One region of the Micromonospora sp. NPDC048843 genome, then DNA from elsewhere that is predicted to be linked to it. Evidence: riboswitches for the same ligand, from Rfam matches in the RefSeq annotation. Region 1 holds a riboswitch; each other region holds the start of a gene.
What was found. A riboswitch is a leader RNA that binds a small molecule or an ion and turns the genes downstream of it on or off. The one in region 1 is predicted to bind cobalamin.

Region 1 (3,409 bases):
GCCGCGGGCAACGCCAGCCGTTGTCCCGGTGACGCGAGCAGTTCCTGCTCGTCGAGGGAGTACGCGACGGCGAGTGCCTGTCGCAGGCCGGGCAGGGCCCGGGCGCCGCCCCAGATCTGCGGGGCGCGCAGCACCGCCAGGACCAGGTTGACCCGGGGTTCGCCGGTGGGAGCGTCGGCGAGGATGTGCAGCCCGTCGCGGATCTGGACGTCCTTGACCTCGCACAGGTACCCGTCGAGGTGCAGCACGAAGTCGTCGAAGTCGTCCGCGTCGGGCATCGCCTCGGCGTGCAGGTCGTGGTGCAGTTCGGCGGCGCGCACCAGGTCCCAGATCTGGGCTCGCACTGTGGGCACCTTGGCCGGGTCGAGGGCCTGCACTGTCGCGTACTCGTCGAGCAGTTGTTCCAGTTTGGCCAGGTCGCCGTAGGTCTCGGCACGGGCCATCGGCGGGACCAGGTGGTCGACGACCACGGCGTGCGCCCGCCGCTTGGCCTGGGTGCCCTCGCCGGGGTCGTTGACGATGAACGGGTACACCAGCGGCAGGTCGCCGAGGACCGCGTCGGGCGCACAGCCGGCGGCCAGACCGAGGCCCTTGCCGGGCAGCCACTCCAGGGTGCCGTGCTTGCCCAGGTGCACCACGGCGTCCGCGCCGAAGCCGCCGTCCGCGGCCGGCGAGGCCAGCCAGCGGTACGCGGCCAGGTAGTGGTGACTCGGCGGCAGGTCCGGGTCGTGGTAGATGGCGATCGGGTTCTCCCCGAAGCCGCGGGGTGGCTGGATCAGCAGCACCACGTTGCCGAAGCGCAGCCCGGCGAGCACGATGTCGCCGCCCTCGGTGTACAGCTCGCCCGGTGGCTCACCCCAGTGCTCCCGCATCCGCTCGCGCAGCTCGGCCGGGACCTGGTCGAACCAGCGCCGGTACGTCGGCCCCGGTATCCGGGCCTCGGCGGCGGCCAACTGCTCCGGGGTGAGCCACTCCACGTCGTGACCACCGGCGGCGATCAGCGCGTGGATCAGCGCGTCGCCGTCGTCCGGCGGTGGCGTGTCACCCAGGTCGTAGCCGGCCTCGGCCAGCGCGGCGAACAGCCGGACCGCCGAGGCCGGGGTGTCCAACCCGACGGCGTTACCGACCCGGGAGTGCTTGGTGGGGTACGAGCTGAGCACCACGGCGACGCGCTTGTCGGCGTGCGGCACGTACCGCAGCCGGGCGTGGCGCACCGCGATCCCGGCGACCCGGGCGGCCCGCTCGGGGTCGGCGGCGTAGACCGAGAGGCCGTCGGCGTCGATCTGCTTGAACGAGAACGGCACTGTGACGATCCGGCCGTCGAACTCGGGGATGGCCACCTGCATGGCGGCGTCCAGGGGGGACAGACCGGCGTCGCTGTCGGCCCACTGCGCGCGGGTGCTGGTGAGGCAGAGGGCCTGGATGACCGGCACGTCCAGGGCGGCCAGGGCGCCCACGTCCCAGGCGTCCTCGTCGCCGCCACCGGAGGCGTCGGCGGCGACCGCGCCGCCGGCCGCGAGGACCGTGACCAGCAGCGCGTCACAGCGGGCGAAGAGCCCGAGTGGGCCGGTGCCCGCGGTCAGCCCGCGCAGCGAGCCGCAGAAGATCGGCAGCGGGTTGCCGCCAGCTCTGTGGACCGCGTCCGCGAGCACGTCGACGAAGTCGGTGTTGCCGGCCAGCGCATGCGCCCGGTAGAAGACGATCCCCACTGTGGGCCGGTCCGGAGCGGCGGGGTGTTCGCCGTGTACCCCGTACGCAGGGGTGGGCGTGGGTGCGGCGAACCCCTCGCCGGTGAGCAGCACCGTGTCGGAGAGGAACCGGGCCAACTGCCCGAGGTTGTCCGGGCCGCCCTCCGTCAGATACGCCAGCGACTGGCTGACGACCCCGGATGGCACTGTGGAGATGGCCATCAGCTCCGCGTCGGGTAGCGCCTCACCGCCGAGGACCACCGTCGGCACGCCGGTGGCGAGCACCGCAGCGAGGCCGTCCGGCCACGCCTGCCGACCGCCGAGCAGGCGTACGACGACGAGGGCGACCTCGTCGAGCAGGGCGGGCACCTCCTCGGCGGTAACTCGGGCGGGGTTGGCCAACCGGTAGTCGGCGCCGCTGGCGCGGGCGGCCAGCAGGTCGGTGTCGGCGGTGGACAGCAGCAGGATGCGCACGGCAGGCTCCGGAAAGTGACGCCCTGGGCCCTCACTGAGGCGACCGGGGCGATACGGGTGGGTACGGCGTCAGCCGGTACGACGGCCCGAGCGAACGGCGCACCGACGCATGGGTCGGGGCCGGTCAGCGCCGGGCGATCAGCTCAGCGGTGCCGGTGGCCGGTGCCCTTGGAATGCACTGCCTGGAGCGCGATACGACGATAATCGTCGATGAATGAGACGCCGTGCGTCATCGGGTCCTCCTCGGGTGTCCACGCCCTGGGGTACGTCCGACGGCCGAAGTATCCTGGCTTCCGGATCGACGCTCTCCCCCGGCCTTCCAACCGCAGACACACGGCCGTGACTCACGAGGGGGGATCGCTCCCCGGTGACAGTGGCGGGACCGCGTCGGAATCGCACCGACTTCCTTCACTGCCGTCAGGCCGCGAATGCTGCCACACCGCCGCGTCGCCGGTCAACGCGGACCCCGCCGTCGCACGCCCGTTCTCACCACATTGACCTGCGGAAATATCGGCGCGCGAGGTTGTCGTCCGCCGCTGCGGCGGGCTGCTGGGCTGGTTGGTCGTTGGCGGCGTGGTCCCCTGCCGGGGGCAGTGCGGGTGCGACGCCCTTTGGAGCTGATGTCGTGGACGATTCAGTCCGCCCCGGTCAGCCCCGGGCTACTCGTGCCCAAATCGGCGCGGGTGGCGGGTCAGCGACAGCCAGCCGAGAAGACGGCTGTGCATCATGGCAAGGTCGGGACGACCGGCGTCTACGACGAGCCCGTTCGCGCCAACGTGCTTTGATCGATGACCGGCTCTGCGTTGTTCAGCACTACCTACCGCAGATGCGGGGCGTCGACTGCCCGGCGACGGTCATCGAGCGCAGCACTGACCCCTCCGGCCTCTACCCGATATTCGACGAGATGTTCAGCTCGCTCTGGGATCGCAGCCGCCAGCTATGACCGACCACGCCCGCCTCCTCCCCCTCGCACAGGAGGCCGTCGACCTGGCGCAGAACCTCATGCTGACACTCCAGCCCGGCGCGCTGACCTTCAAGGGTGACTGCGATGCTTCTACCCGCCGCCGGCACATCTGCGCCGGCCGGAGGACGGCCTCGGCCGTCGAGGGCGCCTGATCCAGGCCCTCCCGGTACCGAGTGCGGGCAGCATGGGCCGACACGCCGGGTCCCGTCAGAACGATAAGGCCCCGGCCACCAGCGTCCGGGCCGCATCCGTCCACCAGTAGAGGACCTCCCGGCCTGACCGG
Region 2 (3,409 bases), on a different contig from region 1:
GCTGGGGAACGATCCGTCGGCGCGCTGGAGGCCCTTCAGGAAGGCGATCGGCTTGGCGGCGGCCTCGCCCTGTCCGGCGCGGCGCTGCGCGATGATGCCGAGCGACTGCCCGAACACCGATGTGGCGTACCGGTAGTTGCCGGCCCCGGCGCAGCCGGCCTGCATGTCGAGCTTGGCGCAGGTGACGTCACCGAGCGCGGCGATCAGGTCGTGTCCGCCGAAGGCACGCGGGTCGTACCCGGTGACCTGGGCGAGGAGGGCCACCTTGCCGATCGCGCCGCCAGCGGCGTAGTCGGTACCGATGCCGAGCCACGTGTCGACTGTGAATCCGCTGTCGCCGACCGCGCCGCCGCCGCGCAGGAACTCGACGATCGCCCGCAGCTTGGCGTCGTCCCCGCCGGTGGCGGCCAGGGCGTAGGCGCCGTCGATGCTCAACCCGAAGTCGGGGAAGCCGGGGAACGACTCGTAGTACCTGCCGTCGATCAGGTTGGTCGGCGCGACGAGGTAGGACACCCCCTTGACCAGGTCGGGTCGCGGCCCGGCCGGCGGTGGCGGCGCACCCAGGCTGGCCAGGTTCTTGCCGGCCAGCGCGAGCGCGGCACCGGTCGTGGCGGCCAGGTCGGCGTCCGGGTTGCTCGGGTCGGGGCTGAGCCCACCGCCGGTGGTGATCCGGCCGACCAGCAGGCCGGTGGCGGCAGCGGCCCGGTCGGCGAGGCCCAGCACGGCGAGGGCCTGCGCGGCGTACCCGGTGGAGTAGGTGTCGGTGACCCCCGCGCCGGCGTACGGCTGGTAGCCGCCGTCGGGCTCCTGCGCGCCGGACAGGAACGCCTTTGCCGAATTCAGCGCCGCGTCGTGCCCGCCGAGTGTGTGCAGCGCCAGGACGGCCAGGGCCGTGGCGGCGAGGTCCGGATCACAGGCATCGGTCGGGCTGAGCCATCCGCCGGCGAAGGCGCCGGTCGCACACTGCTGCGCTGTCAACCGGGAGACGGTTGCGGCGGGCGGGGTGACGCCGGCCCGCTTGAGCGCGAGCAGCGCGCTCGCGTGGCTCATCGGGCCGGCGGATCCGGCGAAGTCACCAGCAGCGGCACAGCCAGCGGCGATGTCGGTCGCGGCGCAGACGTGGTCGGTGAGCGTGGCGATCAGATCCCGGCCGCCGAACGCACGGGGGTCGCCGCCGATGATCGTGGCGAGGAGCGCGAGGTCGGCGACGTTGCCGGCGTGCGGCGCGGCGGTGTCACCGTTGGGGAAGATCGCGGCGTCGACGTGCGTCCGGAGGTAGTCGACGACCTTCGTCAGGGTCTGAGCCTGACCGCCGGTCCCGGCCAGGGCTGTGGCGACGGCGATGGTCCGGTGGTAGTCGACACCCCAGTTGTCGACGTGGTCGCCATCGGTCAACTGCCCCACCAGGTAGCTCGCGACGGCCTTGACCTGGGCTTCCGTCGGCCGCGCCGGTTCGGGTGTCCCCGTCGGGGTCGCCGTCGGGGTCGCCGTCGCGCTCGGGGTCGGGCCGCTCGCGCGCACCGACGCGGGGGTGAAGCTCGGCGCCCCGGTGGAGCCGCCGATGTCGGTGCCGCCGAAGACCCACGCCTCGACCTCGCCCGGCCCCGGTCGCTGCGCCATCGCCCCGAGTGGACTGTAGGTCCAGTGGTCCTGCCCGGCCGGGGCGATCCAGTAGGACCAGTAGGCCGTCGCTGGCGGGGTCAACTGGCACGCCTCGTCGGCCGGCGTCGGGCGTTCGGCGCCGGCGTCGAAGGCGGCTGAGCCGATCCGGCAGATGAACCCGGGCCCGTCGTGGGCGGTGCCGGTCGTGGTGAAGCCCGCCTCGTGCAGCAGGTCCAGACCGGTGGTCGGGGCGGCGTCGCAGCCCCGCAGCAGCGGCCCACCCCACGCCCCGAAGTCGACCGCCACGATCGCGCCCTGGGTGGGGGTGCACGCCTCCAGCGGATCGGCGAGCGCCGCACGGGTCGGCACCACGAGCGCCAACGCGCCGAGCAGCACCGCGGCGACGAGCGCCAACCACGGCGCGGGAGTCCGCGACGTTCGACTGACCAGTGGGGACATGGCGACTCTCTCAGGGGTAGCGGCGCAGGCGCGGACGCGGACCCCGAGGACAAGTCCCGGAAATCTGGCTCCGCGCCGTGTACCTCGACGGCGCTGCGGTGCTCTATCCAGCCAGGTAATCCGACTCGTCCCGATTGGGACCTACGGCTGCGGGCCAGCGCCGGACTTTGACCGGCTTCCCCTGACTGCTGGATCGCGGTCATCGGACCACAGCAGCAACCACCCAGTCAACGCGAGAACGTGTCATGTACCTAACAGCGCGCGGTAGGGACTTCCTCCCATACGGTGACCGCGTCATCGCGTGGGGGAACCCGGTGGAAATCCGGGGCTGACGCGCAACGGTGAGGACGGTTGGCCGTCCCGAGCCCGACTACCCACGTGGTGACGCAGCACCTGCGGTATCCGTCCCACGCGTCCTGCGGCCGGCCCGCCCCGCTCCGCCGGCTCTCCCGTTGGGCCCCGGGTCGAGGCAGTCGTGCCCCGTACCCCCAAGGAGACCCGATGTCCTCGCGCCTTTCCTCCGGCAGTCGCCGGAGACGTCTCGCGACGGTTCCCGCCGCCGCGTTGATCGCCACTGTCGTCGCTGTCGCGACCGGTGCCGCACCGGCCGCCGCGACCTCGACGGCGGCGCAGATCGCCACCGCCAAGACCAACGGCGTCGCCTACCTGCGCACCCTCCAGGCAGTCGACGGCAGCTACGCCAGCGGCGGGCTGTCGAACGAGTGGGTGTTCAGCGCGTTCGCCCCCGCCGGTGTCGCGGCGGTGGACGTCTACCCCTCCGGCGACACGACAAAGAACGCCCGCACCGTGTACCGCAACCAACTCTCCGCCGCGTCCTGGCCGAGCACCTCCCCTGTCGTCACCGACTACGAGCGCGGTGTCCTGAACGCCTATGCCGCCGGCATCGACCCCGCTCGCGTCTCCCCCGCCCGCAACCTGATCGCCGACACCATCGCCTACTGGCAGACCGGCTCGGCCGGCTACTACGGCCCGCCGGCCAACTTCAACGGCACCGTATTCGCCACCCTCGCCCTGGCCGGCGCGAAGACCCAGGCCGGTGCCGCCCGCGTACCGCAGGCGCTCCTCAACCTGTCGGTCACCCGGATCCGCAACAACCAGCACAACGACGGCGGCTGGACCTTCACCCAGGCCGAGGGCAACCCCAGCCAACTCGCCGCCGCCAGCGACATCGACATGACCGGCGCCGCGATGGCCGCCCTCTGCGTCGCCGGTGTCCCCAACACCGACACCGACGTCGTGCAGGCGAAGAACTTCCTCAAGGGCAAGCTCGTCAACGCCTCGGGCGCCTTCACCTCGATGTTCGGTGTCAACACCGACTCCAACGCGT
Region 3 (3,409 bases), on a different contig from region 1:
GGTCGATCAGCGCCCGCTGCGGCAGCTCCCACGCGGTGCGGAACAGCTCCCGTACGCCGACCGGAAGCTCGGCGATGTCCTGCACCGACCCCTCCGCCCGCTTGATCGCCGAACGGACCCGCTCGGTCCACAGACCGCGGGCCTTCAGCTCGCGTACCAGAGCGGTGTTGACCTGGAGGAACTCCCCGGACAGGGTCTCTCGCTTGAACAGGTTGGACACCTGCGGCTCGATGCACTCGTAGCACCCGGCGATCGAGGCGATGGTGGCGGTCGGCGCGACCGCCACGAGCAGCGAGTTGCGCAGCCCGTACGCCTCGACCCGCTCACGCAGCGCGTCCCACCGCGCGGTCTGCGTGCCCTCGACACCCCACAGGTCGGGCTGGAGCTGGCCCCGCGCGGCCCGGGTCTGCGGGTACGCCGGGTGCGCGCCGAAGTCGCGCGCCAGGTCGGCGGAGGTCTCCAGCGCCGTCAGGTACAGCTCCTCGCTGATCCGGGTGGACAGCTCCCGGGCGGCCGGCGAGTCGAACGGCAGCCGCAGCGCGAAGAAGGCGTCCTGTAGGCCCATCAGTCCGAGTCCGACCGGCCGCCAGCGGGGGTTGCTCGCCGCCGCCTGCGCGGTCGGGTAGTAGTTGATGTCGATGACGCGGTCGAGGAAGGTCACAGCGGTCCGCACCGTGGCGCGCAGCCGATCCCAGTCGATGCCGTCGGCGGTGAGATGGGCGGCGAGGTTCACCGAGCCGAGGTTGCACACGGCGGTCTCGGTGTCACTGGACACCTCGATGATCTCGGTGCAGAGGTTCGACAGGTGCACCACGTTGCCCGGCTCGGCGGTCTGGTTGCAGAGCCGGTTGGCGGCGTCCTTGAAGGTCATCCAGCCGTTGCCGGTCTGGGCGAGGGTCCGCATCATCTTCCCGTACAGCTCCCGTGCCGGGATCTGCCGCACGTAGCGGCCCTGCGCCTCGGCCTCCCGGTACGCGGCGTCGAACCGCTCCCCCCACAGGTCGGGCAACTCGGGCACCTCGTGCGGGTCGAACAGCGACCACAGCTCGTCGGCCTCGACCCGGCGCATGAACTCGTCCGGGATCCAGTTGGCCAGGTTGAGGTTGTGGGCGCGTCGGGCGTCCTCGCCGGTGTTGTCCCGCAGTTGCAGGAACTCCTCGATGTCCGGGTGCCACGGCTCCAGGTAGACGCAGGCCGCGCCCTTGCGGCGGCCACCCTGGTTCACCGCGGCGACGCTCGCGTCCAACGTGCGCAGCCACGGCACGATCCCGTTGGACTGCCCGTTCGTGCCCCGGATCAGCGCTCCCCGGGAGCGGACCCGGGAGTACGCGATGCCGATGCCACCGGCGAACTTGGACAGGTTGGCGACCTGGGCGTACCGCTGGTAGATCGAGTCCAGCTCGTCGAGCGGGGAGTCGACCAGGTAGCAGGAGGACATCTGGGTGTGCCGGGTGCCGGAGTTGAACAAGGTCGGTGAGCTGGGCAGGTAGGCCAGGCTGGACATCAGCCGGTAGAAGCCGACAGCCTCGTCCGCCGTCCGGGCCAGGCCGCAGGCCACCCGCAGCAGCCAGTACTGCGGGGTCTCCAGCACCAGTCGGCTGGTGGGGTGGCGCAGCAGGTAGCGGTCGTACACGGTGCGCAGGCCGAAGTACTCGAACCGGCGGTCGCCGTCGGGGTCGATGGCGTGGTCGAGCGTCGCGGCGTGTGCGGCGACGAACGCGGCGGTGTCGTCACCGATCAGGCCCTCGGCGTGGCCGACCCGGATCGCCGCGCTGAACGAGGTGATGCCCTGTCGACGCACCTCCTTGTCGACGTAGCCGGCCAGCAGCCGCGCGGCGAGGCGTGAGTACTGCGGCTCCTCACCGATCATCTCGGCGGCGGTCTGGATGGACAGCCGGTCCAGTTCGGCAGTGGTCGCGCCGTCGTAGAGGCCGCTGATGGTGCGGGTGGCCACCCGCATCGGATCGACGTCGGCCAGGTCGTCGGCCCACCGCTCGACCGCCCGGACGATCTTGTTCACGTCCACTCGTTCGGTGCCGCCGTCGCGCTTGCGGACCCGCATCGGCGTCCGCCGCAGGATCGCGTCGCCGCTGGCCGGGACTACCTCGGTGACTGTCACCACTCGCTCCTCGGAGTTCGAGACCTGGTGGCCCGGACGCGAGGAGACAGACACCGACGGACGCCACGCCAGCCCGGCGTGGGTCAGGTGGCGTCAGCCGTCCCACGCGGCCTCGGACCGCCGCCCACCCGGATGCGGGTACGCGGCGCGCTGGCAGGTCTTCGGACTCGCGGGCACGACCGGGCTCGCCGGTCTCCTACTGGCCGTCGCTTCCCAGGCCGATTGGTGGCCCAGTGCTGATGACGGCGGTCGTTCCCACTCACCGCTGCGGGACAGTCCCGGATTTCCACCGGGTTCCCTGTTGCCTCGACCGCACTGGATGAGCGGCCGAACCAGCTGCGCTCGACACCATATATAGGGACGCAGTCGTTGTCACACCCCACATGTCGGTCTCGGGCGTGTCGGCTGCTCACTCGGTGACCACCGTCACCACCGCGGCCAACCACCCCACGCCGACCGAGGCCGGGCACCAGAGACCGGACTCTCCGCGCGAGTGTCGACAGTCGACAAAGATTTGATGTATCGGAGCCACGGCACCGCAAAGTACTCCCATACGTCGACGTCAATGCCTCGGCGCGAGGTGGAACATCCGATCTCCACGCCCCGCCACCCCCGCCACCTTCCCCCGCCTACCGGCACGATGGGCGATAAGGCGGAGCGGCTCGGCGACGCAAACATCATACGTCTGCGGGTCAGCGGTGATCGACATCGTTGACGTGCTGGAGCAGCCCTCCGTATACTCCCAGTGATCATCTGATCTTTAGCCTAGCCGGGCGAGGAGCGCATGCCGCAGATCACTGCCGTCACCGTCGAAGACGTCCGCTTCCCCACCTCCCTGACCGCTGACGGGTCAGACGCCATGAACAAGGACGGCGACTACTCGGCGGCTTACGTCGTCCTGCACACCGACGGCGTCGACGGCGCGGGGGCGCCACTCGCGGGGCACGGCCTGACCTTCACCATCGGTCGAGGCAACGACATCGTCGCGGCGGCCGCAGTCCACCAGGCACAGCTTCTGGTGGGCCTGGACGTGGCGACCATGGCAGCGGACATGGGCGCGGTCTACCGCCTCCTCACCTCCGACTCGCAACTGCGCTGGCTCGGCCCGGAAAAGGGCGTCGTCCACCTGTCCCTGGCGGCCGTGTTGAACGCGTCATGGGACCTGGTCGCCCGGGTCGCCGACAAGCCGCTGTGGCGGCTGCTCGTCGACATGTCCCCCGAGCAACTCGTCGACATCGCGGACCTGCGCTACCTGTCCGACGCGCTGACCCGCGACGAGGCACTGGCCAT
Region 4 (3,409 bases), on a different contig from region 1:
TACGCGCGACGACGCCGGTCGCCGCGCCGGTCTTGCCCCCGACGGTCTTGCCAGCGCCGGCCCTGCCCCCGACGGTCTTGTCCCCGGCAGCTTTGCCGCCGACGGTCCTGCCAGCGCCGGCCCTGTTCGTGGCACGGGCGCCACCGCCGCGTCGACCGGAGGTCGCCGCCGAGGTACGGCCCCGGCCGGTGGGTGTGCCGGCGGATCGGCGACGCCAGACGACGAACCCGGCCACCGCCCCGACCGCCGCGACCGCCGCCGCCCAGCCGGCCCAGACCAGTGCCCCGGGACCGCTCTCCTCGGTCGACCCGGTCGACGGGGCCGCCGCAGCCGGCGGGGTCGACGGATCGTCCGCGGTGGTCGGCACCGCCGAGGCCTGCCCGGACGAGTTGTGCTGCTCGGTGGCGGCCACCAGAGCCGGGTCCGGTTGGGTCGACGGCGGGCTCCACCCCTTCGGCGCTGCCGTCACCCGCCCGTCGTGGCGGAAGGTCAGGGTGCCCCGCACGGTGTCGCCGTCCGAGGCGACCGACAGATAGCTCACCGAGTACTGGCCCTTGGCGGGCAGGTGGGCGACGGACACCACCGCGGGGAACCCCGTCGTGTACTCCCGTGGCTCGAACTGCCCATTGACCAGGAAGTACTCGCGTACCGGCTTGTCCAGTGGCTTCGGCTCCCCATACGACCAGCCGTTGTCGACACGGACGCCGCCCGGGGCGGTGATCGTGAAGAACGCGTTGGCGGCGGCCTTCTCGGTGAAGTAGAGCCGCACCTCCGTCAACGGCTCGCGCACTGTGGCGCCGCTCGCCGGTGTGGACATGGCGAGGGTCCCGTGCGCTGCGGCGGGTTGGGCGGACGCGAGGAGAGCGACAGCCGAGGCGAGGAGGAACGCGAGGAGGCCAGAGACCACCCGCCCGCAAGTCTGGGGGAGACGACGCATCTGGATATCCTCACCCTCGCGAGACTTTTTTCAAGAGCTGACGATCTTCTTCCTCAGATGGCAAAAGTTGACGATCAGGTCATCCGTCGCCGCGGCAGGACGCCCCGGGTGGACACATTCCCTGGCCAGCTATGCTCGCCGACGGCGCTGGTTCGCCCCGTCGTGACCGGCGGGGCGTCGTAAGAGGGAACCCGGTGAAAATCCGGGGCTGCCCCGCAGCGGTGAGTGGGAACGACCGCCGTCATCAGCACTGGGCCAGTGGCCTGGGAAGCGACGGCCAGTAGGCGACCGGCGCGACCGGTCAGGCCCGCGAGTCCGAAGACCTGCCGGCGCCGCGTACACAACCGTGTGCGCTGCCGTCGGTCTCGCGGGTGGGCTGAGCGGGTGACGGGCCGCGCGTGTGGTGCACGGCCAGGTCCTCGTCAGCGTGTCCGTGACCCGGCGGTGTGGTTTCCCGAGGGACGGACTACCGCTGTGCACGACACCACCACCATCGCCGGCCGCGCGCCGTCGGCGTCGCACCTGACCCTTTCGCAGATCATGGACCAGCACCACACCAACCTGATGGGTACGGTGCACGGCGGCCGGATCCTCAACCTCATCGACTCCGTCGCCGGTGTGGTCGCAGCCCGGCACTCCGACGGGCCGGCGGTGACCGCCGCCATCGACGAGACGGCGTTCCTCCGCGCGGTGCGGGTCGGTGACGTGGTGCACGTCGATGCCCGGATCACCTGGGCCGGCCGCAGCTCGATGGAGGTGGCCGTCAAGGTGACCGCCGACCGGTGGGACCGGGCGGTGCCGCCCACCGACGTGGCCACCGCCCACCTGGTCATGGTCGCCATCGACGACGACGGCCAGCCTCGGACGGTGCCACCGCTGCTACCGGAGACCGACGGAGACCGGCGACGGTACCGGGAGGCGGAGATCCGTCGGAAGCACCGACTGGCGCTGCGACGCGCGCTGCTCGACGGCGCCGAAGACGACTGACCCGCGCTCGGGCCCGCCCGTTGCGGCGCTGGCGCGGTCCGAGGAACCCGCCCCGCCGCCTATCCGGTCGGATAGCGTCCACGTGAAGCCTCGATCACGGAGAGTGTGGATGGTTATGCGCGCTGCGGTGCTGCGGGAGTTCGACGTTCCGCTGACGGTCGAGGAGATCGATCAACCCATCCCCGGGCGCGGGCAGGTGCTGGTGCGGGTAATCGCCAGCGGGGTCAACCCGCTCGACACGAAGATCCAGGCAGGTAAGGCCGCGCACGCGCGCGTCGAGCTGCCTGCGGTGCTCGGCCTGGACCTCGCCGGCGTCGTCGCGGCGGTCGCCGCGGACGTGACCGGCTTCGAGCCGGGAGACGAGGTGTACGGGCTGTGCGGGGGCGTCGGCGACCTCCAGGGCTCGCTGGCCGAGTACGCCGCCGTGGACGCTCGACTGCTGGCCCACAAGCCGAGGAGCCTCTCGATGCGGGAGGCCGCCGCGTTGCCCCTGGCGGCGGTCACCTCCTGGGAGGGGTTGGTCGACCGGGCCGGAGTCCGCGCCGGGCAGAAGGTCCTGGTGCACGGCGGTGCCGGCGGTGTCGGACACGTGGGCGTGCAGCTTGCCCAGGCGAGAGGCGCCGAGGCGTATGCCACTGGCGGGCCGGCGAGCCTGCGGGTGATCGAGAGTCTGGGCGCGGTGCCGATCGACTACACAGCGAGCAAGGTCGAGGAGTACGTCGAGAGGTACACCGGCGGCGAGGGCTTCGACATCGTGATGGACAACGTCGGCGGCGCGACGCTCGACGCGTCGTTCGCGGCGGTACGCACCTACCACGGGCACGTCGTCAGCGCGCTGGGCTGGGGCTCACACTCGCTCGCCCCGCTGTCGTTCCGAGGCGCGACCTACTCCGGCGTGTTCACCCTGCTGCCGATGCTCACCGGGCGCGGCCGCGAACACCACGGCGACATCCTGCGCGAGATCGCGACGCTGGCCGACGCTGGTGCGTTGCGCCCGCGACTGGATCCGCGCACGTTCACGCTCGACAGGGTCATGGACGCCCATCGGCTGGTCGCCGACGGCACCGCCGAGGGCAAGGTCGTCGTGGACGTCCCCGGTTGAGCCGAGCCGTTCGTTCACACCGAAGGGGTCAGCACTGGGATCCTGGTTGTCGCTCCGGTGACGTCTGCCCATGCCGAGATTCGTGCTCTACGGCGACGAGTACGGGCCTGGGTCGCAGGTTGGCCGGACCACCATGAGCACTTCTTCGTCGAAGAGCCGAACCTCACGGACGCGGAGTGCTCGAAAAGGGTGGCGCGTGCGGGGCGGTGGTTGGGTAGCGTCCCGGGCGTGATCGATCTTGTTGAGCGGCATACGGTTCTCGCCGTTGTGGTCGGGTCGCGGGCGTACGGGCTGCATGACCGGGACTCCGACTACGACCGGCGTGGCGTCTATGTAGCGCCCACGCGGGCGTTCTGGCACCTCGACAAGCCGCCCACTCACCT

Region 2: it holds a riboswitch for cobalamin, as region 1 does, so the genes downstream of both, AB0C20_RS20025 (prenyltransferase/squalene oxidase repeat-containing protein) here and cobN (cobaltochelatase subunit CobN) in region 1, are expected to answer to the same signal.
Region 3: it holds a riboswitch for cobalamin, as region 1 does, so the genes downstream of both, AB0C20_RS07610 (ribonucleoside-diphosphate reductase subunit alpha) here and cobN (cobaltochelatase subunit CobN) in region 1, are expected to answer to the same signal.
Region 4: it holds a riboswitch for cobalamin, as region 1 does, so the genes downstream of both, AB0C20_RS31835 (acyl-CoA thioesterase) here and cobN (cobaltochelatase subunit CobN) in region 1, are expected to answer to the same signal.

Annotation. Positions count from the first base shown of each region.
Region 1 covers NZ_JBEZGJ010000088.1:9,712-13,120, forward strand. The annotation lists gene cobN (cobaltochelatase subunit CobN) at 1-2,162, opposite strand, end outside; cobalamin riboswitch at 2,442-2,571, opposite strand; gene AB0C20_RS20665 (DUF5919 domain-containing protein) at 2,788-3,105, shown strand; gene AB0C20_RS20670 (hypothetical protein) at 3,102-3,278, shown strand; gene AB0C20_RS20675 (helix-turn-helix domain-containing protein) at 3,334-3,409, opposite strand, start outside.
Region 2 covers NZ_JBEZGJ010000084.1:632-4,040, reverse strand. The annotation lists gene AB0C20_RS20025 (prenyltransferase/squalene oxidase repeat-containing protein) at 1-2,061, opposite strand, end outside; cobalamin riboswitch at 2,154-2,293, opposite strand; cobalamin riboswitch at 2,336-2,458, shown strand; gene AB0C20_RS20020 (prenyltransferase/squalene oxidase repeat-containing protein) at 2,563-3,409, shown strand, end outside.
Region 3 covers NZ_JBEZGJ010000020.1:42,499-45,907, forward strand. The annotation lists gene AB0C20_RS07610 (ribonucleoside-diphosphate reductase subunit alpha) at 1-2,062, opposite strand, end outside; cobalamin riboswitch at 2,254-2,471, opposite strand; gene AB0C20_RS07615 (enolase C-terminal domain-like protein) at 2,904-3,409, shown strand, end outside.
Region 4 covers NZ_JBEZGJ010000211.1:5,674-9,082, reverse strand. The annotation lists gene AB0C20_RS31840 (copper resistance protein CopC) at 1-937, opposite strand, end outside; cobalamin riboswitch at 1,069-1,283, shown strand; gene AB0C20_RS31835 (acyl-CoA thioesterase) at 1,412-1,924, shown strand; gene AB0C20_RS31830 (zinc-dependent alcohol dehydrogenase family protein) at 2,034-3,026, shown strand; gene AB0C20_RS31825 (nucleotidyltransferase domain-containing protein) at 3,255-3,409, shown strand, end outside.